DNA from 3 places in the Thiomicrorhabdus hydrogeniphila genome. Region 3 is predicted to be linked to each of the others. Evidence: predicted binding sites of a transcription regulator. Region 3 holds the regulator's gene; each other region holds the start of a gene.
The links. The regulator FNR, encoded in region 3, switches genes on or off when oxygen is low (the NO sensors DNR and NnrR bind a similar motif). The targets are predictions, from matches to a motif close to TTGATNTANATCAA.

Region 1 (10,005 bases), 1.3 Mb from region 3:
AATAAAATATTAAAAACATCCGGGTGCGCTTTTTCAACCTCATCTAATAAAATAACTGAATAAGGTTTACGGCGAACCGCTTCGGTTAAATAACCACCTTGCTCATAACCTACATAGCCAGGAGGCGCTCCGACTAAACGGGCAACGGAATGTTTTTCCATAAATTCTGACATATCAATTCGCACAATGGCGTCTTGAGTATCAAATAAAAAGTCCGCCAATGATTTGGTTAGTTCTGTTTTACCCACACCTGTAGGCCCTAAGAATAAGAATGATCCATTTGGTCTATTTGGATCTGACAAACCTGCACGTGAACGACGAATCGCATCTGATACAGATTTAACCGCTTCATCTTGACCAATTACATTTTTAGATAACTCTTCTTCCATACGTAACAACTTGTCACGCTCACCTTCCATCATGCGTGATACAGGAATACCTGTCCAACGAGCAACCACTTCGGCAATTTCTTCTTCGGTTACCTTATTACGTAATAAATGCGAACCTTCAGCTTCTTCTGCTTCATTTTCAGCCGCTTCGGCCGCTTGAATTTTAGCTTCTAAATCAGGAATAGCACCGTATTGAATTTCTGACATTTTAGCTAAATCACCAGAACGTCTTGCGGCTTCTAACTCAATGCGCGCGGCTTCAAGTTTCTCTTTATATTGTTGAGCACCTTGCAAAGCGGCTTTGTCTTTTTTCCAAATTTCTTCTAAGTCCGAATACTCTTTTTCTAGCTTTTTGATTTCATCTTGTAAAATGTTTAAGCGTTTTTTAGAGGCATCATCTTTCTCTTTTTTAAGCGCCACTTGTTCAATTTTTAACTGAATTAAACGACGATCTAATTTATCCATGACCTCAGGTTTTGAGTCAATTTCCATACGAATACGCGAGGCCGCTTCATCAATTAAGTCGATCGCTTTATCGGGTAATTGACGGTCAGTGATATAACGTTGTGATAATTTTGCCGCTGCAACAATGGCAGGGTCAGTAATCGCTACCCCGTGATGCACTTCATAACGCTCTTTTAAACCACGTAAAATGGCAATGGTGTCTTCTTCAGTTGGTTCATCCACAATCACTTTTTGAAAACGGCGCTCTAAAGCGGCATCTTTTTCAATATTCTCACGATATTCATCTAAAGTCGTAGCACCAATACAGTGAAGTTCTCCACGCGCCAGAGCAGGTTTAAGCATATTACCGGCATCCATAGATCCTTCGGTTTTACCTGCTCCCACCATGGTATGAATCTCATCAATAAAGAGAATGACTTGACCTTCTTGCTTTTCTAAATCTTTTAACAAAGACTTTAAACGTTCTTCAAATTCACCACGGTATTTAGCGCCAGCTAACAGGCCTGCTAAATCTAATGAAAGTAAACGTTTGTTTTTTAATCCTTCTGGCACTTCACCATTAACAATTCTTTGCGCTAAACCTTCTACAATGGCGGTTTTACCTACACCAGGCTCACCAATTAATACCGGATTGTTTTTGGTACGACGTTGTAATACTTGCACGGCGCGGCGAATTTCATCGTCACGACCAATCACTGGGTCTAATTTACCCTGCTCTGCTCGTTCAGTTAAATCAACGGTATATTTATCTAACGCTTGTCTGTTTTCTTCTGCATTTTGATCTTGCACGCTTTCGCCTCCTCGTACATTTTGTATTGCATCATTTAAAGCTTGGGCTGTTGCACCCGCTTTTTTTAATAAAGTTGCTGCGTAATCAGATGTTTCTAATAACGCGGGATAAAACAGTTCACTGGCGATATAGGCATCACCATTTTTTTGAGCTTGTTTATCCATTAAATTTAAAATTTTGCCTGATGCTTGTGATAACTGCACATTACCATCTGCACCTGTCACTTTTGGCAAACTGCTAATTTTTTCAGCCACAGTTTGTTTTAATAACGGCACATTAATATTAGCAAGTTGCAGTAAATTAGCCGTTTCATCCATTAAGGCCAATAAAATATGCACCGGTTCAATATATTGATTGTCATGACCAACAGCACTGGATTGCGCTTGCGCCAAAACACTTTGAAATTGGGTGGTAAATTTATCCATCATTTGTGACAAACTCCTTAATTTTTTTATTATTTATACTAAGGTAATGGGGATGAATCTTAAATTTCAAAGCTAAATTTAAGTATTTACAAATAAATATCGACAAACATCACCTAAAAAGGTGGGAGTTTTATATGATAACTTCTTAAAATAACTCTAAAAAGTTTATACTAATAACTCTACTTACCTGAAATGCTTAATGAAATGCCTAACTTATGACGAAAGAATTTAGTACGATTGATTTAAACATTCTGTTCGATAACATGGATGATGCGGTTTATCTGCTTGATCCAGTTAGTTCAAATGTTTTATGGTGCAATCGCTGTGCTTATGAAGATTTAGGCTACGAAAAACACGAAATTCTTAATCACTCTGTTCTTAGCCTGCAAAGCCATGTAATTGGTCTGCCACAATGGACAGAAGTCGCACAAGTCATCCGAGATAATAAATCTTATACCTTTGTAGGCAATCATCAACATAAAAATGGTGGTGATATTTCTGTTGAAATCATTACCACTGTTTTCAATTACCAAAACCAAGAATATTTTCTCTCTGTAGCTCGTAATATTGGCAACCGTTTAGCGCACGAAAAAGAACTCAATACTCGTGACCATAGAATTTGGTTTGCTCTCAATGAAGCGTCAGATGGAATGTGGGAATGGGAAATTGACACAGGCAAGGTTTTTTTTAGCCCACAATTAAAAAAGATGTTGGGTTATGGCCCAGATGAAATGGCTCCTACTTTAGAAACATGGAGCAGCAACATTCATCCAGAAGATCTTGAATTTGTAATGGCCTCAATCAATGGACACCTTAACGGTACACGTTCTCATTATGAGCACCAATATCGCTTAAGAAATCGTAATGGTCACTATATGTGGGTACATGATAAAGGCAAAATTTGTGAAAGAGATGAAACTGGCTACCCAATCATGATGGTTGGCATGGTTCATAACATCAGTAAGTTAAAACAGTTAGAACAACAATTAGAAAGCTTGGCTTCTGAAGATTTTTTAACCAAACTCCCTAATAGACGTTATGGTGAAGAAAAAGCGAAAAAACTCATTAAGCATGCAAATAAAAACAAAGAACATCTTTGTTTTGCCATGTTAGATTTAGACTATTTCAAACGTATTAACGATGAATATGGCCACAAAAAAGGCGATCAAGTTTTAGAGCTTGCAGCAAATCTTCTTAATAAATTTGCATACCCTAGTCACTTTGTTTACCGTTGGGGAGGTGAAGAATTTGTTTGTATTTTTACCAATACTTCATTGAATGAGATCGTTAAAATTACCGATGACATTCACCAGTTATTTGAAAATGCTAATTGGCAAAAACTTGGAATTGATAAACAGACCGTAAGTATAGGCATTGCGTGTACAGAACCTACCGCCATTAAAAATTTTGAAAGCCTTTTTAAACTAGCCGATTGTGCCTCTTATACCGCCAAGAAAAATGGCCGAAACCAAACCGTCATTGCAAATAAAAAAATTAAAGAAAAATGCTTTAAAGAAATTTAATTAATTTAAAACGCATAATCTCATTCACTTTTTAAACATTAACCAAAAAACTTTATTATGAACGAACTCTTTTTCCTAATTTCTAAGATTGCTTGGGCGCTATTAAGCCCTGGAAATTTAATTATATTTATCCTATTTTTAGGTTCGCTTTTACTTGTCTTTAATAAAGTGCGCACAGCAAAAATTTTATTTATTCCCACAGGTTTAATTGCGTTTGTATTGATGGTTTACCCTGTAAGCGATTATCTTATGAAACCGCTAGAATCACGTTTTAGCAAACCGCAAACCATGCCAAAACAGATTGATGGCATTATTGTTTTAGGTGGTGGAGAAGATTTAAAACGCTCTTTAAGCTGGAACGTAGCCGAACTAGGAATCGGTGGTGATCGGTATATTGGTGCGGCACATTTAGCCAAACTTTATCCCCAAGCCCCAGTTATTTTTACTGGTGGTAGTGGTTTAATGAGTTTACAAAATACCGCTGGTGAGGGCTCTATTGCAAAACAACTACTTACTACCATTGGTATTGACCCATCACGTTTAATTATTGAATCAAAATCACGCAATACTTATGAAAATTTTTTGTATAGCAAAGCACTATTACCTAACAAAAACGGGACTTACCTATTGGTCACTTCTGCCTTTCATATGCCAAGAGCCGTTGGTATTGCAAGAGTGCAAAATGTAAATGTAATTGCTTACCCTGTTGATTACCGCAGTAATTCAGACGCGTTACGCAAGATTGATTTTGACTTTTTTGATCACCTTAAAGCATTAGAACCTGCCTGGCGAGAATGGGTTGGGTTAACCGTGTATTACTTAACAGGTAAAACAAATAGAGTGTTTCCGAGTCAAATGCATTTTGAAACGATTAAACAAATGAAAACTGAACACTAATTCATATATGAAGACCAAGGCACGAGTCAAAACGCCGTTAAAAATTGCTAAATTCGTCTAATTCTTGTTGAGTAACTTGCTAATATCTTGTTAATAGCTGGCTAATAGCTGCATTATTCAATGTAAACAGGCAAATTTTATCGTATTTATCCTGCCCACTTTTTTCGTGCAAAAGTCGTATATAGAAGCTATTTCAATCAAATAAAAATAAAAAGCCCAATTTACCAGGCCTGGTAAATTGGGCTTTGATCTATTTTTAATAACCGCTAATGAAATTACTTACCGGCGAGTAAAGCATCCACTTCTTGTTTTTTCTTAACCATCATTTGGTTCAGTTTTTTATACTGTTCAGCGGATAGTAACTTTTTAACAAAACCATGACACTTCATTTTACCTTGTGTAATTTTGGTACGTAAAGACTGAATTTCAGTATTACGTTTCATAATATCATCCATTGAAGCACCATCAAAAGCCGCTTGGTATGCTTCTTTTTCTAGTTTATTAATCTTTTTAACAATCAATTGTCCTTTAGAAGCCTTATCCTTACGGAATTTATTTATAGCGGCGCATTGGTCACCACTTAAACTTAATGCTTCTTGACTATTGGTTAATACCGGTAAATAGTTGGGCATGTAATTAGCATGTAAATTTGCTCTAATATTCTGAATAGTCGGTGTGACTTTTTCACACATAACGCCTGAATTGTCTGCCATTGAAATTGCTGGTACTGTCGCTGCCGTGCTGACAACTAAAGCTAAAATTAGTTTACGCATTAAGATTCACTCCAAAGTGAGAATTTAGTTAAATAAAAATTTACGTACTAATCATAATCAAAATAGCACGCATCATCAAGTTTTTTTATACACACATAAAAACAATGGTTATGTAGTTTTAAGTAGAAGTCGACCTATCATCACTAAAAACAAAAAAACCGAGGTAAACTCGGCTTTGTGTTAAACAGTAACTAAAACGGTTCAGATTACATTCTCGCTTTTAAATGCAAACCTCTTCTCAATTAAATCACTTTGGAGAAACGATTTGCAGTGCCTTCTTTTAGATAGGCGTCAAACACCATGCAGATATTACGAATTAATAAACGCCCTTTTGGCGTAATATAAATATCTTCATCGTTCATGGTTAATAATTCATCTTGCGCCATAGGCACTAAGTTTTGCAATTCTTTAGCAAAGTATTCTTTAAAACGAATATTCCAGGCCTGGTCTATTTGGGCAAAATTAAGATGAAAATGGCTAATTAAACGGGTAATGACATCACGACGTAGTTCATCATCTTCTGTTAATTGCACACCTCTAAACACCGCTAAATCACCGGCATCAATCGCATCATAATAATCAGCCAGGCTTTTTCGGTTTTGGGCGTAAGTGTTATTGATTAATGAAATTGACGTTGCGCCCATTCCCACTAAATCACACTCAGCATGGGTAGAGTAGCCTTGAAAGTTACGATATAAGGTTTCATTACGTTGTGCAATCGCCAGTTCATCGTCTGGTTTAGCAAAATGATCCATTCCAATATACACGTAACCCGCTTCTAACAAACGTTGTGTTGTTGCGTGCAAAATAGCCAGTTTTTCATCCGCTGACGGCATATCCGCTTCATTCATTTTCTTTTGCGTTGGAAACATACTTGGCATGTGCGCATAGTTAAAAATAGAAAAACGGTCTGGTTCAGCTTCTAAAACCTTATCTAGGGTAGTAATAAAACCTTTCTCTGTTTGTAATGGCAAGCCATAAATTAAATCGACATTCACCGACATAAAGCCTGATTCACGCGCGCCTTCTAATACTTCAAAGGTTTCGGCCTGAGTTTGAATACGGTTAACCGCTTTTTGTACCGCTGGGTCAAAATCTTGCACCCCTAAACTCATGCGGTTAAAACCCAGTTCACGCAGTAATTTAACCGATTCACGATTCGCTTCACGCGGGTCAATTTCAATAGAATATTCACCCGAATCATCGTCATATAAATTAAAGTGTTGACGCGTTTTTTCCATTAACTGACGCATTTCATCGTTATTAATAAAAGTCGGTGTGCCGCCCCCTAAATGCAATTGCTCTACTTTGCGGCTATTATCAAATAAGGCAGATTGCATTTCGATTTCTTTAAATAAACGATCTAAATAGGGCGTGGTTTTTGAACGATCTCGTGTCCAAACTTTATTGCAGGCGCAAAAAAAGCAAACGGTATCACAAAACGGAATATGGTAATAAAGAGATAAACCTCGGCCAGAATCATTACTGCGTTGTACCGCTTCTTTATAGTCGGCAATACCAAATGCTTCATCAAACTGCACCGCCGTTGGGTATGAGGTATAACGTGGGCCTGATTGGTTGTAGCGTTTAATTAACGCTTCATCAAATTGAATTTTTTGTTGCATATACCCATCCCATGTTTTAATCACAATCAACCATTATTCGCTATGACTAGCCGTTATCGGTTTTTAAAGATTGGAATCATAATCTAAATTAACGCTTAGCAAGTTAATCTGCCTCAAGAGTTTTGCTTTTAATGGTTCTACTTTTAATTACTCATTAGCGACTAATTAACCAGGCCTGGTGAATTTTGCTGTTGCGTTGAAAATCTCTTGGCATGGTTTTATGGGTAATATTTTCAATATTACAGCCCTCTAAAGCCGCTTCATCTAATTTAAATTTACGCATATTATTTGAAAATATTAAGGTGCCACCAGGGTTCAGCAGTTTTAAAGCTTGTTCAATTAATACCACATGATCTCGTTGAATATCTAAAGTGCCTTCCATACGTTTTGAGGTTGAAAACGATGGTGGATCTAAAAAGATGACATCAAAGGTCGCCGTTGGATTTTCACTCTCTTTTGATAGCCAATCTAAAACATCGGCTTGTAAAAATTTATGTTCAGCAGAATCTTTATTGTGTGACATATTGTGGGCTAAGTTGTGTTCTGCCCAATACAAATAGGTTTTAGACATATCCACACTTAAACTGCTTTTTGCACCCATAACGGCGGCTTCAACGGTTGCGGTTGCGGTATAACAAAATAGGTTTAGCAGTGATTTTCTAACCGATTTTTGCGCCACTAAAGTACGTACATCACGATGATCTAAAAATAGACCCGTGTCTAAATAGTCGGTAAAGTTAACACGAATTTTGGCACCGTTCTCAATCACGGTGTAAAAATCGCGGCTATCGTCCAGTTTTTCATATTGTGATGTTCCCGATTGACGGCTACGCACTTTAAAAACAATTTGGTCAACTGGCACATCGGGGAATACATTAGGTAATGCCGCTAAAGCTTCATGCAAACGCTTTTTGGCTTTGGCTTTGTCCACCGTTTTGGGTGCGGCGTATTCATTTACAATTAACCATTGCCCAGCCTCTTCTGTTTGGTATAAATCTATTGAGAGTGCGTATTCGGGTAAATCGGCATCGTAAACTCGGTAAGCATTTATCTCGTTATTTTTAGCCCATTTTTTTAGCTGTTTTAAATTCTTTTTAATACGGTTACCCACCATAACCGCACCTTGAGAATCGGCAAGCTCTGGCATAACGGTGCTCACTTCTTGCACAATGTTTGCGCCACCTTTTAATGATGGTTCACGATGAAACTCTTCGGTAATATCAAAACGGAATAATTTACACTCCATTGGCCCGTTAAAAAAGTTATGGCTACGTTTGGCTTTAATCCCTAAATACATACCAAGTTCAGGGTTACAAGTTAATACTGCACCTTGCCAACCATCAAACTCATTTTTAAGGTATTTACCTAAATCGTTATAAATAACCTTAACTTCTTCAATTTCACCCAAACGTTCTCCGTACGGAGGGTTACAAATTACCAGGCCTGGTTGCCAATCGCCCCAACGACGTCCTTGTTCAACCGTCATTTGTTTAATTTCAATAGAATCTAAATAGCCCGCATTGTGAATCGCTTCTTCGGCAATATCTAATGATTTATGTGACGCGTCAGAACCATAAATATCGGGCAAGTTTCGCAAACCTTCGGCTTCACGCTCTTTGGCTTCTTCAATTAAATCATTCCACAATTTAGCGTCATGCAGTTTCCAAGAGTTTAATAACATCCGATTCACTTTTTCCAGGCCTGGTGCCAGGTCAGATGCCATCATTGCACCTTCTACCAAAAACGTACCCGAACCACACATTGGGTCATACAAACAACCGCCCTGCTTGGCAATTTCAGGCCAGCCTGCACGCATTAACAATGCCGCCGCCACGTTTTCTTTAAGCGGCGCTTTAACTTGTTGACCTTCACGGTAACCACGTTGATGTAAGCTATAACCAACTAAATCAATGCTTAACGTGAGCTTGTTACGGTTTAAATGACCATGCACGCGTAATTCAGGGTCTTCTGTATCCACTTTTGGGCGGTTATTGGTAATGCCTCTAAAATAATCGACAATCCCATCTTTAATTTTTAAAGCACCATAATGACTGTGGTCTATGCCCATCCCTTTACCTGAAAACGAAACCGCAAAACTACCAAATTCATCCATATGTGTTTGCCAATCAACGGTGGCAACTTGCTCGGTTAACTCTTCTTGCGTTTCCAGTTCTACTTCTAGCACGGTTACAAAAATACGGTTAGCTAAACGCGACCACAAGCAACTTCGGTAAGCAATTTCTAAATCACCCTCAAAGGTCACACCACGCGGTTGAGCTTTGACTTCGGTTGCACCAAAAGACATTAATTCTTCTCTTAGTAACTCACTTAAACCGCCTGGGGATGTGGCAAAAAATTTCATCATCTTTTTTCCATTATTTTGTTTGGTGATAGACCTTAATACAGTGCGTATTTATTTGTTACAGTTTTGTTCATGTACTAACAAACTGGGCCTTTAAAATATCTGTTAATTTTAAACTGTTTTGGCTTCAACTTTTATTTAGTTTCGGTAGAATAAGGTAATTATTACTCATCCTAAATCAAAGTTGATTATGTCAAACACAATACGCGGTTACGCCAACATTTTATTTGCCTCTGCATTACTGACATTTACTTTAAATGCCCAGGCTCAATCAGAGACGTTTACGCCATCAGACAGCGACTTTAAAGCCTGGATAGCTGAATTTAAAAAACAAGCACATCAAAAAGGAATTTCTCAACCTACTTTAGACTCCGCTTTTAAAAACGTAAAGCTTAATAAAAAGGTGCTTGAATCAGACAAAAAACAACCTGAATTTACCAAAACCTTTTTTGATTATTTTAACAGAGCGGTCAGCGATACCCGTGTGGCAAATGGTCAAAAAAACTACGAGGCCAATAAAGCCTTACTTGACCAAGTCACCAAAAAATACGGAGTGCCTGGGCGTTTTATTGTGGCCTTTTGGGGGTTAGAAACCAACTATGGTAGCTACACCGGTAAACTCCCCATTATAGAATCACTGGCCACCTTAGCCTATGACCCACGTCGCAGTCAGTTTTTTAGCACTCAGTTAATGAGTGCCTTAACCATTTTAGATAGGGGTGATGTACCGCTTAGCGAAATGAAAGGTTCTTGGGC
Region 2 (10,005 bases), 1.9 Mb from region 3:
CGTGTTCCAGCAAGCAAAAAGGTTTTTGCTAATAACGCATTGGTATAGGCCATTTTTTCAAAATGTGGTGTTTGCCATTCTGGGTCAACGGTATAGCGGTAAAAACCGCCATTAATATGATCCATTAAGTGCTGCGATTGCATCTGTTCTAAGGTTAATATTAGCCACTCTTGAGTTTCATTGGGTAAGTTTTTAATGGTCAGAAGGGTATTTAATAAAGGCGCTTCTGGAAATTTATTGGTCGCTTTTAAACCACCACTTAAATCATCCTTTTTATGGTTGGTTTGTTTAATAAGCTGATGGCTAAACTTTTGTTCAAAGAAAGGGTCACTAGGGTTGGTTTTGATTTGTGGATTTGGCTGTGCTTCTTTTTGTGCAAGCTGTTCAATCATCTTTGGCTGAGTTTGCCATAAGGTGACTATTTTATGTAACAGGTTAGTAAAGCTTTGATTAGGTAAATAAATAAACGCACTAAAAGGGTAGCCGTCAGGCGTCAAAATAACATGTTGAGGCCAGCCTGCTTGCCCAGTGGCTTTTTCAGAAAATTCTATTAAGGCTTTATCCAACTCGGGGTTAAGTTCTCGGTCAATTTTAACGGGTATAAAGTATTGGTTAACCAATTGTGCAGTCGTTTGGTTTTGATAGTTTTCACGCTGCATAACATGACACCAGTGGCAGGCAAAATAACCGCTAGAAATAAAGATTAATTTATTCTGCTGTTTTGCTTGTTTTAGAACATTGGCATTCCATAATTGCCAATGAACGGGGTCATTGCCATGCATAGCCAAATAGGCACTGCTGTTATTCTTAAGTTGATTATTGGCAAGGTTTGTTTGCGCAAACGTATTTGAAGAATGACATATTGTATAGAGACAAATTACAAAAAGTGGCAAGGAGTGCGAGATTGTAACAAAGACGCGTATGGGGCTGAGTAAAAGGGAAAAGAGGTTGCTTTGGAACAAGCAAAAACCAGCCGTTTGGACAACGCCTGGTTTTGATTGATTAAGATTTGTCTTTTGAATTGTCTTCAGAAGAACTGTCTTTAGGAGCTTCAGTCGTTTTATCAGGAGTAATTGACTCTGATTCAGCTGTTTTTTCAGATGTTGTATCCGTCGCGTCATTTTCATCTTTTGATTTCTCCGACTTACTACGACTAGAATAATCTTTTTCTAATTGCGCCATTTCTGAATCAATTCTATCAAATTCAGCATCCCAATCTAAGTCATCGTCAACCTGGTCTGCATAACGGTCATCAAAGTCATACTCAGGCTGTTCTTGGTTTGCTGATGAAGTTGCAGTGTTATTTGTAGAGGTTGAATCTACGTTCTCTTGTTCCGTTTCATCTTCGTCTTCGCTTTTTTTACGGCGTTTTACAATGGTTGACCCTATTAATAAACCAACCTCAAACAGTAACCACATTGGTACGGCTAATAATGTTTGAGAAACAATATCTGGAGGTGTTAACAGCATGCCAACCACAAAGGCACCTACAACAATATAAGGTCGTGCATGGCTCAATTTTTCAGGTTTAGTGATGCCCGTTAAAATCAATAAAATCGTAACAATAGGTACTTCAAACGCCATCCCAAAAGCAAAGAACATTTTGATAACAAAGTCTAAATACAGACTGATGTCGGTTGCTATGGTTACACCTTCTGGTGCGGATTGCGATAAGAATCCAAAGACTAACGGAAATACCACATAGTAGGCAAATAACCCGCCAGAATAAAATAAGAAAGAGCTAAAGAAAAGCAGTGGGGCAACCAGCTGTTTTTCATGTTGATAAAGTGCAGGAGCAATAAAACGCCATAGTTGATAAAGTAAAATTGGCATAGCAAGATAAATGGCTAATACAAAACTTAATTTAAACGGTGTTAAAAAAGGTGATGCAACGGCAGTTGCAATCATGCTTGTGCCTGCAGGCAAATAGCGTGTTAGCGGTTCTGATACATAGGTATAGATTTCATTCGCAAATGGAAACAGAAATATAAAAAAGACAATAATGGCTAGGATGCTACGAGTCAAACTGGTTTTTAAATCCAATAAATGTTGGATTAAAGTCATCTCTTGATCGTTTGGTGGTAGTGCAGCGTTACTCATAAAGGGGGCTAACTTTTTTGAGTGTCTTTTTCAGGAGCAGGCGGTACTGTTTCTGAAACGGTGGAAGAACTCTTTTCTGCAACTGTTGCAGAAGTGCTGAGGTTTGTTTCTTGTTCTGGAGTGGAATCTGTTTCTTGAGTAGGTAATTGAGGTTGTTTAGGGGCTTTATTGAATTGGTTTACACTGTTTTGTTCAGGTTGGTTTTCACCACCAAACGGACGTTTAAGCTCATCTAAGTTAACTTCATTAAAATCTAAGCTATCTTGAAACTCTTTGCTCAGATTTTGAATATTGGTTTTTTCTTCTTCAAGATTCATAGAATCTTTGATTTCACGAAGAGTTTCTTGTACTTGGCCTTCTTCTTTCATCGAATTAACAAAACGACGCATTTTGCCCATGAATTGTCCAATTTTACGGGCAAGTTCAGGCATACGCTCAGGCCCTATCACTAATAAAGCGATGACCAGTACGACTAAAATTTCAAGAAAACCAATATCAAACATCGAATTATCTACTCAAAGAGAAGGGGGATTAAGAGAAGGCAATTAAGCCTTATCTTTTTTCTCTTCAGTTTTCTTTTCTTCAGCTTCAACATCAAACACGTTGTTGCCATCTTTCTCTTCTAGTTTTTTCTCATCTTCAGCTTTAGATTCTTCTTCTTTTACTGCTGATTTAAAGCCTTTGATTGCTCCACCTAAATCGCTACCTACATTACGTAGTCTTTTTGCACCAAATAGTACTAAAACGATTGCTAGGATAATAAGTAATTGCCAAATGCTAATGCCCATGGTTTTGCTCCATTTAAAATCTAATTTGTGGCTTGGTTGCCTGTTTTTTCGGGTTTTATCTGTTGCCCATAAAGCCGAATTTTTTAGTGACCGCTAATCATACCAAATTCATTGATTTGTTGGCACTAAAAAATTCGATTATATTAAGTTGTTGATATTTTACAAACCAAATGCGCGGTTTTATTCGTATTTAATCGTACGTAAAGCACGCGCAGGGGTTGGCTTTAGTTGCCAAGCAAGTGAATGTGTATATGAAAGACTTCTTGTCCTCCAGATTCGCCTGTATTAATTTGAGTTTTAAAACCATCAAGTCCTTGTGACTGTGCAAGCTGCGGTAACAATAACATCATGTGTCCCATAGTGTCTTTGTCGTCTGGTTTTAAATCAAATAGGGTAGCAATAGGTTTTTTTGGAATGACCAATAAATGCACTCTTGCTTTTGGGTTGATATCACTGATTACAATACATTTATCATCTTCATAGATAATATCGGCTGGAATTTCACGGTCGATGATTTTTGAAAATACGCTTTTTTCTTCGGTACCCACTTGTGTCATCCTTTAGTTTAATTTTGTTCTTTAAAAGAAATCTGTGGTTCTTGCATAGATTTCTCAAATGGAATGATTATTCGCTTCGGCTGGCTTTTTCTTCATGGCCAGAAAGGCCAAAGCGTCTTTGTAGTTCTGTCGTCACATCGTTGCTCGACAAATTTTGGGAAGCTAATAGTACCATAGTGTGAAACCAGAGGTCTGCAATTTCGTACACCAGGTGTTCTTGATCTGTTTTTGGGTCTTTGCTATGTTCTAAGTCTTTAGCGGCCATTAGCGTTTCTGCAGATTCTTCACTGATTTTTTTGAGTATTTTCTCTATGCCTTTGTCATATAAGCTTGCAACGTAAGAACTGTCTGGTGATTCGCTTTTTCTTGCTTCAAGAACTGCATCAAGTTGTTTTAATATATCGCTCATAATCGTACCTCAATGCCTTCTTTTTGCATGGCTAGTTTGGCTTCTTTAACGGTGTGTTCGCCAAAGTGAAAAATGCTTGCTGCTAATACGGCTTCTGCATGACCTTCGGTAATACCTTTTGCTAGATGGGAAAGTTCACCCACGCCACCAGAGGCAATAACGGGAATGGAAACCGCGTCCGAAATTGCACGCGTAAGCTCTAAATCAAAACCAATTTTAGTGCCGTCACGGTCCATACTGGTAACTAAGAGTTCTCCTGCGCCTAAACAGGCCATTCTTTTTGCCCAAACAATAGCATCAATACCGGTTTCTTTTCGACCGCCATGAGTAAAGATTTCCCATTTATTCTCTTCTCCTTCGGCGCTAACTTTTTTGGCATCAATGGCTACTACAATGCATTGTGAACCAAAGGCATCGCAAGCTTCTTGTACAAATGCAGGGTTAAAGATAGCGGCAGAATTAATGGCTACCTTGTCTGCACCAGCATTAAGCATGGTGCGAATATCTTCAACACTACGAATGCCGCCGCCTACTGTAAGAGGGATAAAGACTTGGCTTGCCACTTGTTCTACCATATGAACGGTGGTGTTACGTTCGTGTGCGGTTGCCGTAATGTCTAAAAAAGTGATTTCATCTGCCCCTTGTTGGTCATAGCGTTTTGCTACTTCAACAGGGTCGCCAGCGTCACGAATATCAACAAATTGAACACCTTTAACAACGCGACCATCGTCAACGTCTAGGCAGGGAATAATGCGTTTTGCAAGACTCATAATGAATTCCTTGTAAGAGTCGGTAAATAACCAGGCCTGGTAAAAATAAGTAAAGCTTTAATTCTGTACTTATTAAAAAGACGGTAGGCTATTTTTTAGGAGCGAGTTGATCTGAAAGAGATTGACCTTCTTTAAAATCCAAAGTACCTTCGTAAATCGCTCGACCGGTAATAGCTCCTGTTACACCATCGGCTTCAATGTCGGCAAGTTTGCGAATATCGTCTAAGTTTGTAATGCCGCCAGAAGCAATAATTGGGATTGTTAAGGCTTTGGCAAGTGACTGAGTGGCTTCTATATTTACGCCTTGCATCATGCCATCACGACCAATATCGGTATAAATAATAGCTTCAACGCCATCGTCTTCAAACTGTTTACCGAGTTGAGTGACTTCGTAATCAGTGACTTCAGCCCAACCATTGATAGCAACCATGCCATCTTTAGCATCTAGGCCAACCATTATATGGCCAGGAAAGGCTTTACAAGCTTGGGCAACAAATTCTGGATTATGAACGGCTTTGGTTCCTATAATGCAGTAACTTACGCCAGCATTAAGATAGGCTTCAATGGTTTGTAAGTCACGGATTCCGCCACCAATTTGAATAGGTAAATCTGGAAACGCTTGGCGAACTTGATAAACGGCTTCACCATTAACCGGTTTGCCATCAAATGCACCATTTAAATCTACCATGTGTAAACGACGAGCGTCTTGATCGACCCAGCGTTGTGCCATGGCAACTATATCACCTGAAAATACCGTCGCATCTTCCATAATGCCTTGGCGAAGGCGAACGCATTCACCATCTTTAAGGTCGATAGCTGGAATTAATAACATGTTTGAACCTTTAAAAAAATTATTGCCCGTTCCACTGTAAAAAGTTTTTAAATAGTTGCAAACCATGGTCTGCACTTTTTTCAGGGTGTGCTTGAATTGAGAATAAATTATTGTGACTTAGCGCTGAAGGGAAGGTGATCCCATGTGTCGTTTGTCCGCATATATAATCGGCGTTTTCTGGTTGAACATAGTAGCTATGTACAAAATAAAAACGACTGTCTTGGGCAATGTTATGCCAAAGCGCGTGTTCTTGTGTTTGTTTGATTTGGTTCCAACCCATATGCGGTGTTTTTAATGGGCTGTTATCAGGAAAGTTAAAGTGTGTAACATTGCCTGGAATCACGTCCATACACTTTATACCTTCATTTTCATCACTGTGTGTCATAAGGACTTGAAGCCCCATGCAGATGCCTAAAAATGGTTTTTCTTTAGCCGCTTGTTGTACAGCGTGAATCATCCCCGTTTCTTGCAGGGCGTTCATGCAGGCTTTAGCCGCACCCTGGCCTGGGAAAATAACAGCATCTGCTTGAGCAATATCTTCAGGATTGTTGGTGATTAAAATACGAGTGTTATTTGGTGCAACATGTTCTGCCGCCTTAGAAACTGAGCGTAAGTTTCCCATGCCATAATCAACAACAGCAACTAACTTTTGATTCATGCTACAGCGTTCCTTTGGTAGAAGGCATTTTACCTGCCATACGTTCATCTTGGCTTAACGCCATGCGTAATGCGCGACCAAAAGCTTTAAATATGGTTTCTGCCTGGTGATGTGCATTGTAGCCGCGAATATTATCAATATGCAGTGTTGCATTAGCATGGTTAACAAAACCTTGAAAAAACTCTAAAACCAATTGAGTTTCAAATGTGCCAATCTGTTCGCGAGTCCAGTCACAATTAAATTCCAGGCCTGGTCGTCCAGAAAGGTCAATAACAACACGAGATAAAGCCTCGTCTAATGGCACATAAGCGTGGCCATAACGAGTAATGCCTTTTTTATCACCCACCGCTTTGTTAATGGCTTGACCTAATGCAATACCAATATCTTCAACTGTGTGGTGGTCATCAATGTGCGTATCGCCGTTAGCAGTTATATCAATGTCAATCATGCCGTGACGCGCTATTTGATCTAGCATGTGCTCAAAGAAATGCACTCCCGTATCTAGCTTGCTATTGCCTTGACCGTCTAAGTTTACGGAGATTTGAATTTGGGTTTCTAGAGTGTTGCGTTCAACGCTTGCAGTTCGCATAACAGCATTCCTAATTTAAAGTTGCCAATATAATAACTGAAAATCACTTTATTGGGTATGTTGACAAAAAATTAAAGTTTTTCTGAAAAGAAAGTTCAGCATAGCAGAATTCGTTTGAATACCCCTATTATTAGTAGTTCATAAAAAAATCTTGATGCCCCTTATAAGTTTTTTTTACTATCAAGATAGGCTTGGATTTGGGATAATTCATAGGATTTTATTAAAGAGCCCAAGTTTATAAGATGCTTTTAGGAGTTATTTTATCGAAATAATTGATACAAATTAACTTTTAAAATTGTTTTTGGCTGAGATATAGCTTCGTTACAGGTATAATACCTCGCTGAGGAGTCTGTATCTATAATGGTCGATTAAGATATTGCTTAAGGTTTAAGTGATAACTTGATGATAGATAAGGGCAGAATGTTAAGACTATAAAGGGGATCCGGCTGATGGATACTACAGTACAACCACAATATGATAATGGCGTGGTTAAGTATTTAACAGTAGGCGCAATCGTTTTTTTGGTGCTAGGTACTTTAATGGGTACTTATGCAGCATCAGAACTTGCATGGCCTGCGTTAAATTTTGATATTGCGGAAATCACTTTTGCTCGTTTGCGTGTTGTTCATACGAACACAGTAATCTTTGCATTTGGTGGTATGACGCTAATGGCTACAGCGTTTTACACGGTTCAAAGAACCAATGGTGTAAAACTTTGGAGTAATAGTTTAGCTTGGTGGACAGCAATTTTGTTCACAATTGGGCTTTTAGCAACTGTTGTTTCAATTGCTTTAGGGATGACAACAGGTAAAGAGTACCACGAACAAGAATGGCCTATGGCTATAGCAATTGCAGTTGTGTGGACTTTGTACACATTTAACTTTGTAATGACAATTGCTTCTCGTAATAAAGATACTCACCCAAGTGTATATGTTTCAAACTGGTTCTTCTTAGGTATGATGATTGCGATCACTTACTTATATGTTGTTAACGGTTTAGCATTGCCTGTTTCATTATTCCGTTCGTACTCTATGTTTGCTGGTGTACAAGATGCAATGATTCAATGGTGGTGGGGACACAATGCAGTAGGTTTCTTCCTAACAGCTGGTTTCCTTGCGATTATGTACTACTTTGTACCTAAGCAAGCGCAACGTCCAATCTACTCTTACCGATTATCTGTAATCCACTTCTGGGCATTAATGTTTGGTTATGTATGGTTAGGTGCTCACCACCTTCAATACACAGCTCTTCCAGATTGGACAGGTTCATTAGGTGCAGTAATTTCACTTGCGATGATCATTCCTTCTTGGGGTGGTGCATTAAACGGTATGTTAACGCTTTCTGGTGCTTGGGATAGACTACGTACAGATTATATCTTACGTTTCTTAATTATCTCTTTAGCATTCTACGCAATGTCTACTTTTGAAGGGCCTGTAATGGCTGCTAAAACTGTAAACGCTCTATCTCACTATACAGACTGGACAGTTGGTCACGTTCACTCTGGTGCGTTAGGTTGGGTTGCAATGGTTTCTATTGGTGCGATTTACCACATGGTAATGAAACTATGGAAAACAGAAATGTATTCAATGCAATTGATTAATATCCATTTTTGGCTAGCTACTATTGGTACAGTGTTCTACATTGTTGCAATGTGGGTATCAGGTATCATGCAAGGTCTAATGTGGCGTGCTTATGATGAGTACGGAACACTTGCATATACTTTTGCTGAATCAGTTTCAGCTATGCACCCTTATTATGCGATGCGTGCATTCGGTGGATTATTATTCTTCTCTGGTACTGTGGTTATGCTTTACAACGTTGTTATGACGATTCGTATGGCAAATGCTAAAGCTGCCAATACAGTAGAAGCACACGCATAAGCAGTAAGTCAGATTAAGTAGCAGTAAATCTGCTGCTTAAATTGAAGAAAATTTATGAGTTGAGGAGCACAAACTCATGTCAGATAATAAAGCACCAAAGAATATCCAGGAAGGATTAGAGCGAAATATATTTGCCTTATTCCTGGCAACAGCACTAGCAGTTTCGATTGCTGGTATCGTTGAAATCGTACCATTGTTCTATCTCAAATCAGCAGTTGATTTTACTGAGAAAACAGATAAATATGGTAACGTTAAGAATGAAAAATTCCCAGAATTAGTATGGGAACGTACATTCACTAAAGATGCTGATGGTAAATTAGTATCAGATAAAAAACTCTACAAGCAAGATAAGAATGGCAAGTGGGTTATTGGCGATTGGAAAGCAGGCGACGGTGTTCGTCCTTATACTCCGCTAGAACTAGCTGGTCGTGATTTATACTTGCGTGAAGGGTGTTATATTTGTCACTCACAAATGATTCGTCCTTTCCGTGACGAGCGTGAGCGTTACGGTCATTACTCTCTTGCTACAGAGTCTATGTATGATCACCCAATGCAATGGGGTTCTAAAAGAACTGGTCCAGATCTTGCACGTTTAGGTGGTAAATACTCAGACGAGTGGCATGTACTTCATTTACTACGTCCACAAGACATGGTGCCTGAATCTGTAATGCCTGCTTACCCATGGTTAGCGGAAAATTCGATAACTAAGGATTTCTTTGGTACAAAACGTGATATGAAACAACGTTTGAAAACTATGCGCATACTTGGTGTGCCATATACCGATGAAGAAATTGAAAATGCTGATGCAGCTATTGCGGGTCATACCGAAATGGATGCAATGGTTGCTTACTTGCAAGTACTAGGAACGATGGTCAAGCTGGATGACAGCAAGGTTTATCGTCAGTAAGGTTATATGAGTAATCTAGAAAGTTATTTAAGCACTGACTGGTCGTCAATGACGACACAGGACTGGGCAGGTTTAATCGTTACAGTAGTCGTATTTCTCGGCATGCTTATTACATTTGCTATGGCATTACGTCCTAGTAAGCGTAAAGAGATGGAAGAGCAAAAATATAAAATACTGAACGATGACTAGTCATTTGAGGAGATTTTAATATGGCACATCATAATCCATGGCCAGATGAAGGGAACACTGGTCATATTTGGGATGAAGATATTCGTGAATTAGATAACCCGCCACCGCTTTGGTGGATGTTATCTTTCTACGCGGGTTTCATCATGATTGTTTTTTACACACTTTACTATCCGTCGATTCCGTTGACTAATGATACTGGTGGATTTACTAAAGGTTTAGCTGGTTGGACTCAGATTGAAGAGTATGACCAAGATTACAAAGTGCTAAAAGATTGGCGTGTAGCTAAGTTTGCAGATAAAGAAGAGAAGTTAGCTTCTATGTCTGTG
Region 3 (10,005 bases):
GCCTTGGAGTAAATTTTAACGGAACATGTAAAACACTTTGTAACCAAGATTTACGGTCATTTGATTTATTAATATTTAACCCATTATCAATTGCTTGACCAACCGTTTTTTCTACATTTTGTGTAATATATTCTTTTGCTTGTGGGGTATTTGACCAGGCCTGGTCAAATGCTTGTTCAAGTTCTTGAGATGTTTCTTCTGGCTCTTTTAAAACGAGTATTCTTTGATAGAACGATTGATTTAATATTTGAAATACTTGCTCTAATCCTGCTTGTTTACTTGGTGATAAACTAAACTCGTATTGGGTATATGCGGTTATTTCATTAAAGTACAGTGTTGGTACACCCGTTTTAAGTGCTTGCCATTGGCTGATTTTATCTTTTTGTAAAGGCCCAAAAATAAATTGTGGGTCGTAATACTTTAGAATCTCCCAAGCTTCAAAAACAGAATCATAATTCGCTAAATCTATGGCGATAAGTTTTCCTGTAAACCCGGCTTGCTTTAACCCTATTTGCAATGATTTTTGAATGCTTTCGCCAGCAAAGCCATAAGGGCCAGAAACGGGCAACACAATAGCCACTACGGCATTTTTATCATGCATAGGAAAATCAATCGTTTTACTATGTGAAAAAAAAGAAAAAAAGGATGATTTTTGTTCGGGAATTGAATCTACATATTCATGTAAACGCTCTACCCTTCTTTTAAAGTCTGGTAAAACAAACTGTTTATCAAGCTGTCTTAAATATTGTCTAACTTGTTTTACAGCGCCATTTTTTTTAGACATTTCTGCACGTAAAATCATTATCTCTTGATCTAGCCGTTTTACTTGCTGAAGCCTAGAACTTGGTTGAACGTTATTTTGAGAGCCTCTTGAATCAATATTTTGATTATTTGCTCCACTAATAAGTTCATCCCACTCACCTGCATAGGCAAAGCTTGCCATAGGCAAACTGCATACAAAGCAAAAACTTACGACTGGCAAGATTCGCATATTTTTACTTATATTAAAACGGGGCTTACAGCGTTTTAGAAACAATTTCGTAGACATCTTTTGATAAGTTTTCAGTTTTTAAAATCATTTGTAAAGCTTGTTTCATTTTTATTTGACGTGCTTCATCATATTTTTTCCAATGCGTAAAAGGTGCCACTATTCTGGCAGCAACTTGTGGATTAATCGCATCTAGCTTACTCACTTGTTGAGCTAAAAATACATAGCCCTCTCCATCTGCTCTATGAAAACCTAGCAAGTTTAATCGCCCAAATACACCTAATACACTTCTCACTCTGTTTGGATTGGTATAACTAAAGTCTGGATGTGTTATTAAATCTTTAACATGCTCTAACGCGTGAATATGATGTGATGCCGCTTGTAAACTAAACCACTTGTCTAGAACCAAAGTGTCGTTTTGCCATTTTTTATAAAAAGCGTCTAAACTGGTTTGGCGCTGTATACCATCTGTATGCGATAAGGTTTCTAATGCAGCTAAACTATCGGTCATATTATTGGCTTGAGCAAGCTGATTGACCGCTAACTCTATATTATTAGCATTAACCATTAAATAACTTAAACAGACATTTTTTAATTTACGATTTGCAATATCTTCTTTGGTGTATCGATAAGTCTGCACTAATGCATTTAACTCCTCATACAGGCCTGTAAATTCATTGTTAAACTGAAGCGATAGCTCTGTTTTTAGCCAATGATGAACATGATAAATAGCGTCAACATTTACTTGTGAATATTGCTCACCAATATAAGTAAAGTCAGGCAGTGTTAACGCTAAGGATCGCAACGCATTATCAATAGAATTGTTGGTTAACACGCCTTTAAAAGCCGCTATAAAATGCTCTGAAATCTGCATAGCCTGATTTTGCTCATAAGCTAAGATATTACGTTTAATCTCTCTAAGCGCTAAAGTTTGCATGGATTCCCATTGCACAAAACTATCCGTATCAAACTGTACCAGGCCTGCTAAATCTGCATCGCTTTGTTGGTAATCAAGAATAACAGGAGAGGTAAATCCTCTTAACATTGAGACCACTGGCTCTAACTCAACGTTTTCAAAAACGACGGTCTGTGTATTTTGTGTCAAAGCAATTAAAGCTTCGTCATCAGAAACCGTAACAAATTCTGCACTCTCCTGAGGGAGTTTAAGAGGTAATTCTTGACCATCTTTAGAAAATAGCGCTACTTTAACTGGCATTAATAAGGGTTTAAACTTATTACCAAGTGCGGCAATAGATTGAGTAAGCTCTAACTGTAAACTTTGTGTCTTAGGATTATAAAGAGTATTAACCGTAAGTGTAGGCGTACCACTTTGTACATACCATTCATGCATTTGAGACAAATCAATATTATTGGCATCTGCCATGGCATTTCTAAAATCATTTACAGTAACGGCTTGGCCATCATGTCTTTCAAAATAAAGATTCATCCCCTTTCTAAAACCTTGCTCACCTAGCAAAGAGTGATACAAACGAACCACTTCAGCGCCCTTTTCATATACCGTCATGGTGTAAAAATTATTCATTTCTATATAAGATTGCGGCTGAATTGGGTGTGACATTGGCCCAGCATCTTCAGGGAATTGATTACTTCTTAGTCGCTTAACATCCTCAATTCTCTTCACAGCAGGTGATAACATATCCGCAGTAAATTCTTGATCTCTAAAAACCGTTAAGCCTTCTTTAAGCGTTAATTGAAACCAGTCACGACAAGTAACTCTGTTTCCTGTCCAGTTATGAAAATATTCATGCCCAATAACGGCCTCAATACCTTCGTAATCAACATCAGTGGCAGTATCTGGTTTAGCCAAAACAAATTTAGAGTTAAATACGTTTAAGCCTTTATTTTCCATGGCCCCCATATTAAAGTCATCTACGGCCACAATCATATAAATGTCTAAGTCATAAATCAGCCCAAAACGCTGTTCGTCCCACTGCATAGATTTCTTTAAAGACGTCATGGCGTGTTCACATTTATCGCTATTTTTAGATTCAACATAAATTCTTAAATCAACATCACGTCCATCCAACGTATGATATGTGTCTTGGATTAGCTCTAGATTACCCGCAACTAACGCAAATAGATAACACGGTTTTTTAAACGGATCTTGCCATACGGCATAATGTTTATTATTGGCTAAATCACCTGATTCAATTAAATTACCGTTAGAAAGTAAAACTGCGTTCTCAGATTTATCTGCAATTATTTTAGTCGTAAACAGCGAAAGTACGTCTGGTCTGTCCATAAAATAAGTGATTTTTCTAAAGCCTTCCGCCTCACATTGTGTGCAATAGTTGCCGCTTGTTCTATAAAGACCTTCTAAGGCTGTATTCTCTTGAGGAGCAATCTCTGTTTCAATCGTTAAATCAAAATTTACCAGGCCTGGTACTGGAACTTTCAACCCTTCTTCAGTCTGTTCACACTGTTGTGTAATATCTTGACCATCTATCATGACCGATAAGAGCTTTAACTGCTCTCCATCAAGCATCAGTTCCGTTTGTTCAACCAAGTTCAATATATTCATTTTATTCGTCACAACCGTTTGAGAGGGTTGTAAGTCAAACGTTAAATAAATTGAATTAATTGTAAATTCTGGTGCTTTATAATCAGATAAATGATGAACTAAAAGGGTATCGTTTTTCATAGGGTAACTCATGTAAATTTAAACAAAAAAGCCTTCCTGGCATTATGACAGGAAGGCTTCTAAAATACAGCCTGGTTTACTAAACGTTAACCAGTGATTTTGAATAGTGATTGTTGCAAAATAAAAATGGATTAATAATCAAACTCTGCACGACGGTTTTTTGCCCATGCCGCTTCATTATGTCCGTCATCAACAGGGTTATCTTCACCAAAACTAATTACCGTAATACGACTAGGACTCACACCTTCAGCAACTAAAGCATTTTGAACGGCTTGTGCACGTCTTTCACCTAACGCTAAGTTATACTCACGTGTTCCACGCTCATCACAATAGCCTTTAATTGTTACTTTAGCATCTGGCTCAAGTGATAAGAAATCAGCATTCGCTTTAATTACTTCATAGTTTGATGGGGCAATTTCTGATTGGTCAAAATCAAAATGAACAACTTTTCCATTAATCATTGCTTGTAATTCAGCTTTTTTGGCTGCTAAATCAGCCGCTGCTTGTTCTGCAGCTTGGCGTTTTGCCGCTTCAATATCTGTATTAACTTGCTCTGTTGCAACTTCTTTACTGTTGTCTGTATCTGTATCTGTTTTAGGGGTTGAACTACAACCAACTAAAGCAAAACCTAAAAAAACAACTAAAAATAACTGAGATAGATTCTTGTATGACATTTTATGCATCCTAAACTTTATAAATAATATTAATCATTAATATACCTAATTCTAGAACAAATAACCAATAAAATCATAAAAAAGTAAAAATTTAACAAAAATAGATTATTTGTACTTTTTACCGCATGGTTATATACAAAAGAAAATAGTCCTTTTTGTATACTTAAACGTCGTGTAAAAAATAAAAGGTAAACAATAGCGTTGTAACTTAATAAAAAACGGCAAGACTTTGCGCATCACTTAAATATTTAGATAGCAATAGTATCAAAATAGTTCAATAAGATTTTGAAACGAGGTATTAAATTTATTAAGAAAAAAAGACCCCAGTCAAAGACTGGGTAAATGGGCTACATTATGAAAAACGCATATCCAATTACAACGTTTCCATAGGTTTTATTAAACCATAGCCAACCCAAATACGAATTGATTGAAATCAATAATAACCACAAATTATATAGTCATATAAATTAAGTGGAGATTAACTTACCTCTTTACACTCTATACAACTGCTAATGCCCGCCACTTTTTTAAGTGCCGCTTCATTATAAATAATAACTTCTTTTTTCTTCCAACTGACAATCCCTTCAGCATTGAACTTAGCCAATATTCGAGATACTGTTTCTGGTGTTAAACCAAGATAAAGCGCAACATCTCGGTGAAGAATACTTAAACGAAACTCATCATAAGTATAACCACGGCTTTTATAACGGTCAGCCATATTCCAAATAAATTGTGCCACACGTTGATCTGCATTTCGCTTAATCAGCAATTCAGAGTGCAAGCGTCCATCCTGCATCTTTTTACTCATTACCATCATGATCTGTTGGTTAAGATTAGGGATTTTCATTGATAAATCACTAAGCTCATCATAAGGTAAGGTACAAACACTCGTACTATCTAACGCCATAGCATTATATAGATAATGGCCATCAACTAAACCATCAAAACCAACAACATCTCCAGGTAAATAAAAACCATGAACAATTTCTTCACCCAGATCAGAATAAGAAAAAAGCTTAATAACCCCTGCACGAATAGCAAAGATAGACTGAAATTTTTGACCTGCTTCGTAAACCAACTGGTTCTTTTTTAAAGGAGACTTTCTCTCCACAATAGTGTCTAAACGATCAACATCCGATTTTTGCAACCCCGTAGGGAAACAAATCTTTTGCAACCCGCAATTTAAACAACTTGCGTTAAACGCAGATTTAACTTGATTCATAGTAGCCCTAATGAATTTGAGATAGGATTATTATTTTTATATATTATTTTTTGATTGTATCGTTTTTAATTATTTTGTCATCTTTTACGGAATATTTTTTATTTTTTTGTACTTATAGGGGTATAAAAAATATATTTTACTTCTCTTTTTTGTCATAAAACAACGACTGCTTAATTTTTAGGCAGTCTAATGTTTTTTGGCTAATTTAAAGCACTTAAGAGATATTTACTAACTTTACACACAAAGTTATCCACAGGTTTTGTGGAAAAGAAATCAAATACTATGGTTATATAAAATAACGACATAAATTAAGCCTATACATTATATAAAACAATACCTTAAAAATTAAATATAATCCAAATTCTAAATAATAAAATCTAAGTATGGCTTAGAGGTTGTCAAGGTTTTTTTATATTTATTCACTTTTATTTAAAAAGACATCACCCACACACACAGATTAGCTATGTTAAAATTCTTGCCAATTTTATAGCGAACTTTTAAATCGTATTTATTACTTGAAACTGCGTGGTAATTAAATGACACTTTAATTACACTGTGAGCAGATATCACAAATTACGGAAGTAAAATATGTCAAAAATATTAGGCATTGGAAATTCAGTTTTAGACATAATCTTAAGTGTTGAGCATCACCCCCAAGAAGATGAAGAATTGCGTGCTTTAAACAAGCAAATTTCAACAGGCGGTAATGTAAATAATACTTTATATGTGTTAAATCAACTCGGCCATCAAACCGATATATGTACGACTGTTGCTGCTGATAGTGAGGCTAAACAGTTATTGACGGGACTGAATGAGCGCAATATTTCAACTGAGCACATACAAAAATTTATAAAAGGACGAACACCAACTTCTTTTATTACTCTCAATGCTCAGAATGGACATCGAACGATTGTTCATTATCGCGACCTTCCTGAAATTAGTTTTGATTTTTTTGCCAAGATTGAAATTGAAGAGTATGACTGGCTTCACTTTGAAGGCAGAAACATGCCTCACCTTCCAGGCATGATTAATATATCTAAAACATTTCTAACTCACCAACCCATATCTCTTGAAGTTGAAAAACCAAGGGATGGAATTGAGGCATTATTTTCGAGTGTAAACCTAATTATTTTTTCACACCATTATGCTAAAGCAAAAGGCTTTAGCAACGGTCATGAATTATTAGAAAGCCTAGACCTTGCTAACACCAACTTAGTTTGTACTTGGGGTACTGAGGGCGTTTGGCTACAACCTGCAGGTGGCACAATAGAACATATTGAAGCAGAAAAGGTAAGCCCAGTTATAGATACACTTGGGGCTGGAGATACTTTTAATGCTGGTTTAATTCATTCTCTAATTGAAAAAAAGCCATTAATAGATGCCGTTATTTATGCCAGTAAACTAGCGGCAAAAAAATGTATGCAACCAGGCCTGGGAAATTTATTAAAAGAAACTAAAGAAGAAAAGGCGCTGGCCAATATTAACCAATTAAGCAACGCTAAAGCTACCGTTGTGACGAGTGATAAAGGTCAATCGTTAGTGTTAATCAAATACGAAGATGGCGTACGTTGCTTTATAAACAATTGTCCACACCAAGACGTGCCTTTAAATGAAGCATATAAAATTGATGTAAACCCTTTTGAAAAAACAATGAAATGCTCAGTACACGACGCTTATTTTAATATAGACGATGGACTTTGTATTGAAGGCCCTTGTTGGGATGAATCGCTGGTAAGCGTGGCAATAAAATTGGATGAAAATGGAGACGTTTTTCTAGCTTAGATACAAAGAAAAATACTTTAATCGAACATCAAATAAAACAAAAAGCCATTTTACCCTATGCTCACACGTCATAGACGGCCACAGGGCTTGCCAGGCCTGGTAAAATGGCTTAAAGCAATAAATGGCACGTTTTATTTTAAATTGGCTTTTATTGCTCTTTGTCTAAAGGCCTCATATACCGTTACACCTGCGGCAACAGAAACATTTAAACTTTCTACTACGCCAACCATTGGAATCGCCGCTAAGTGGTCACAAGCTTCACGTGTTAAACGTCGTAAACCACTGCCTTCAGCTCCCATAACAACACCAATTGAACCTGTTAGGTCATGATCGTAAATTGTTCGATCAGTTTCACCCGCCAAACCAATCATCCACATACCTTCTTGTTGCATCTCTTTTATCGTTCTAACTAAGTTAGAAACAACAATCAATTTAACATTGTCGGCAGCACCAGAAGCCACTTTACGAACCGTTGGGTTCATGCCTACTGAATTATGTTTTGGAATAATAACGGCGTGAACGCCTACCGCATCTGCGGTTCGCAAAATAGCGCCTAAGTTATGTGGGTCTTGCACTTCATCTAAAAAGATAAATAGCGGATTTGAGACATCATCAATAAGTTTCTTTAAATCTGATTCAACTAAGTCTGCTTGTTTGGCAACGGTTGCCATAACACCTTGATGATTACCATCGATCTTGTTAAAGGCAGACTTACTAACCAATTCAATATTTAAGCCAACTCTTTTAGCTTGATCATGCAATGCTTGTTGACGATTATTTAATCGGCCTTTTAAAAAGCTAATGGTATAAACTGATTGAGGAGATTGTTTTAAAAACTTTTCAATCGCATGTAAACCATATATGACTTCTTGCTTCATTTAGTCAGCCTTTGGTTTTGAACCTGAACGTTTTTTCTTACGATAAAAACGCTTTTTGCGAGCTGGTTTTTTATCATCACCTTGATTCTCACCTGATTCATTTTCTTCAGATTGTGCTACTTCAGGCTCTACATGTTCCGTTAGGCTCTCAATAAAACGTAAATCGACCTTACGATCATCTAAGTTTACTTGCGCTACTTGAACTTTAATGCGATCACCTAAACGATATGTTTTACCTGTACGCTCACCTTTTAAGCAATGACGTGCATTATCGTAATGGAAATAGTCTTCACCCAACTCAGTTATGTGCACTAAACCTTCAACGTATAAAGGTTGAAGCTCAACAAATAATCCAAAGTTAGTTGCGGCTGATACCACCGCCTCATACTCTCCACCAATTCGGTGTGATAAGAATTCACACTTCAAGAAAGTTGTCGCGTCACGTGTCGCTTCATCAGCACGTCGTTCAGTATCAGAACAATGCTGACCTAAATCAACCATTTGGTTTTCAGTGTATTCAAATTTTTCAACACCCGATTTAGTCCATACATGACGAATAGCGCGATGAACTAATAAATCTGGATAACGACGAATTGGCGAAGTAAAGTGAGCGTAATGCTCATAGTTCAAACCAAAGTGGCCTTTATTTTCGGGCTGATAAACAGCCTGACTCATACTTCTTAGTAAGACGGTTTGCACTAGGTGCTCATGTGGCTCACCACTTACTTTAGCTGAAACTGCAGCATAATCATGTGCTGTTGGCTCATCGCCACCTTCTAACGTTAAACCAAAGTCAGATAAGAACGTTCTTACATTTTTAAGACGCTCTTCCATTGGTTTTTCATGCACACGATAAAGGATTGGCATCTTATGCCACTTAAGGTAACGAGCTGTCGCTACGTTAGCCATTAACATGCACTCTTCAATTAACTTGTGAGCATCGTTACGGGTAACAGGCACAATCTCTTGAATCTTACGTTCTTCATCAAAAACCATGCGTGTTTCAGTGGTTTCAAACTCTAAAGCACCACGTTCGGCACGTGCGACTTTTAGTACGTTATAAAGATCATGCAAGTCGTGAAGTAGAGGTACTTGTTCAGCAAATTCTTTACGATATTCACTTTTTTCATCTGTAAGAATCTCATTAACTTGAGTATAAGTTAAACGTGCTTTTGAGTTCATTACCGCTTGATAAAATTGGCTTCGCTCTAATTTACCGTCTTCAGTTAACGATAAATCTGCAACCATACATAGACGATCAACTTTTGGATTTAATGAGCATAAACCATCAGACAGTTTAGATGGCAACATCGGTACAACTCGTTGTGGAAAATAGACAGAGTTACCACGTTTAAATGCTTCTTTATCTAATTCAGTACCTGGTTTGACATAATGTGAAACATCAGCAATTGCAACCACTAAACGCCACCCATTTTTACGGCGTTTTGCAAAAACAGCATCATCAAAGTCTTTAGTATCTGCGCCATCAATAGTGACTAACTGAAGCGCTCGTAAATCCTTACGATCTTCTAAGTCTGCTTCAGTCACTTCATCAGGAATACTGGCCAACTCTGCTTCAAGTTCAGCAGACCAATCATTTGGTATACCGTAAGCATGGATAGCAGAATCAATCTCCATACCGGCGGCCATATAGTCACCAACCACTTCAATGATTTTACCAATTGGCCCTGAACGCATTGATGGCTGATGAATAATTTCAACTAAAACAATTTGCTCTTCTTTTGCGCCTAACAAACCATCTTGTGGAATAAAAACATCTTGCGTAATACGATTGTTAT

Region 1: the regulator FNR is predicted to act here: its motif matches at 6,991-7,004, upstream of hemN (oxygen-independent coproporphyrinogen III oxidase).
Region 2: the regulator FNR is predicted to act here: its motif matches at 6,976-6,989, upstream of ccoN (cytochrome-c oxidase, cbb3-type subunit I).

Annotation. Positions count from the first base shown of each region.
Region 1 covers NZ_BAAHXL010000001.1:2,246,419-2,256,423, forward strand. The annotation lists gene clpB (ATP-dependent chaperone ClpB) at 1-2,072, opposite strand, end outside; gene ACYQ0E_RS10145 (sensor domain-containing diguanylate cyclase) at 2,285-3,592, shown strand; gene ACYQ0E_RS10150 (YdcF family protein) at 3,650-4,489, shown strand; gene ACYQ0E_RS10155 (hypothetical protein) at 4,765-5,262, opposite strand; gene hemN (oxygen-independent coproporphyrinogen III oxidase) at 5,505-6,887, opposite strand; gene rlmKL (bifunctional 23S rRNA (guanine(2069)-N(7))-methyltransferase RlmK/23S rRNA (guanine(2445)-N(2))-methyltransferase RlmL) at 7,042-9,252, opposite strand; gene ACYQ0E_RS10170 (lytic murein transglycosylase) at 9,440-10,005, shown strand, end outside.
Region 2 covers NZ_BAAHXL010000001.1:2,821,120-2,831,124, reverse strand. The annotation lists gene ACYQ0E_RS12750 (thioredoxin domain-containing protein) at 1-1,121, opposite strand, end outside; gene tatC (twin-arginine translocase subunit TatC) at 1,003-2,100, opposite strand; gene tatB (Sec-independent protein translocase protein TatB) at 2,109-2,603, opposite strand; gene tatA (Sec-independent protein translocase subunit TatA) at 2,646-2,888, opposite strand; gene ACYQ0E_RS12730 (histidine triad nucleotide-binding protein) at 3,113-3,436, opposite strand; gene ACYQ0E_RS12725 (phosphoribosyl-ATP diphosphatase) at 3,513-3,854, opposite strand; gene hisF (imidazole glycerol phosphate synthase subunit HisF) at 3,851-4,624, opposite strand; gene hisA (1-(5-phosphoribosyl)-5-[(5-phosphoribosylamino)methylideneamino]imidazole-4-carboxamide isomerase) at 4,713-5,456, opposite strand; gene hisH (imidazole glycerol phosphate synthase subunit HisH) at 5,476-6,114, opposite strand; gene hisB (imidazoleglycerol-phosphate dehydratase HisB) at 6,116-6,703, opposite strand; gene ccoN (cytochrome-c oxidase, cbb3-type subunit I) at 7,153-8,583, shown strand; gene ccoO (cytochrome-c oxidase, cbb3-type subunit II) at 8,660-9,490, shown strand; gene ACYQ0E_RS12690 (cbb3-type cytochrome c oxidase subunit 3) at 9,497-9,679, shown strand; gene ccoP (cytochrome-c oxidase, cbb3-type subunit III) at 9,700-10,005, shown strand, end outside.
Region 3 covers NZ_BAAHXL010000001.1:938,931-948,935, reverse strand. The annotation lists gene ACYQ0E_RS04110 (penicillin-binding protein activator) at 1-943, opposite strand, end outside; gene pepN (aminopeptidase N) at 1,017-3,650, opposite strand; gene pal (peptidoglycan-associated lipoprotein Pal) at 3,782-4,324, opposite strand; gene fnr (fumarate/nitrate reduction transcriptional regulator Fnr) at 4,803-5,546, opposite strand; gene ACYQ0E_RS04090 (PfkB family carbohydrate kinase) at 6,135-7,328, shown strand; gene rlmB (23S rRNA (guanosine(2251)-2'-O)-methyltransferase RlmB) at 7,460-8,206, opposite strand; gene rnr (ribonuclease R) at 8,207-10,005, opposite strand, start outside.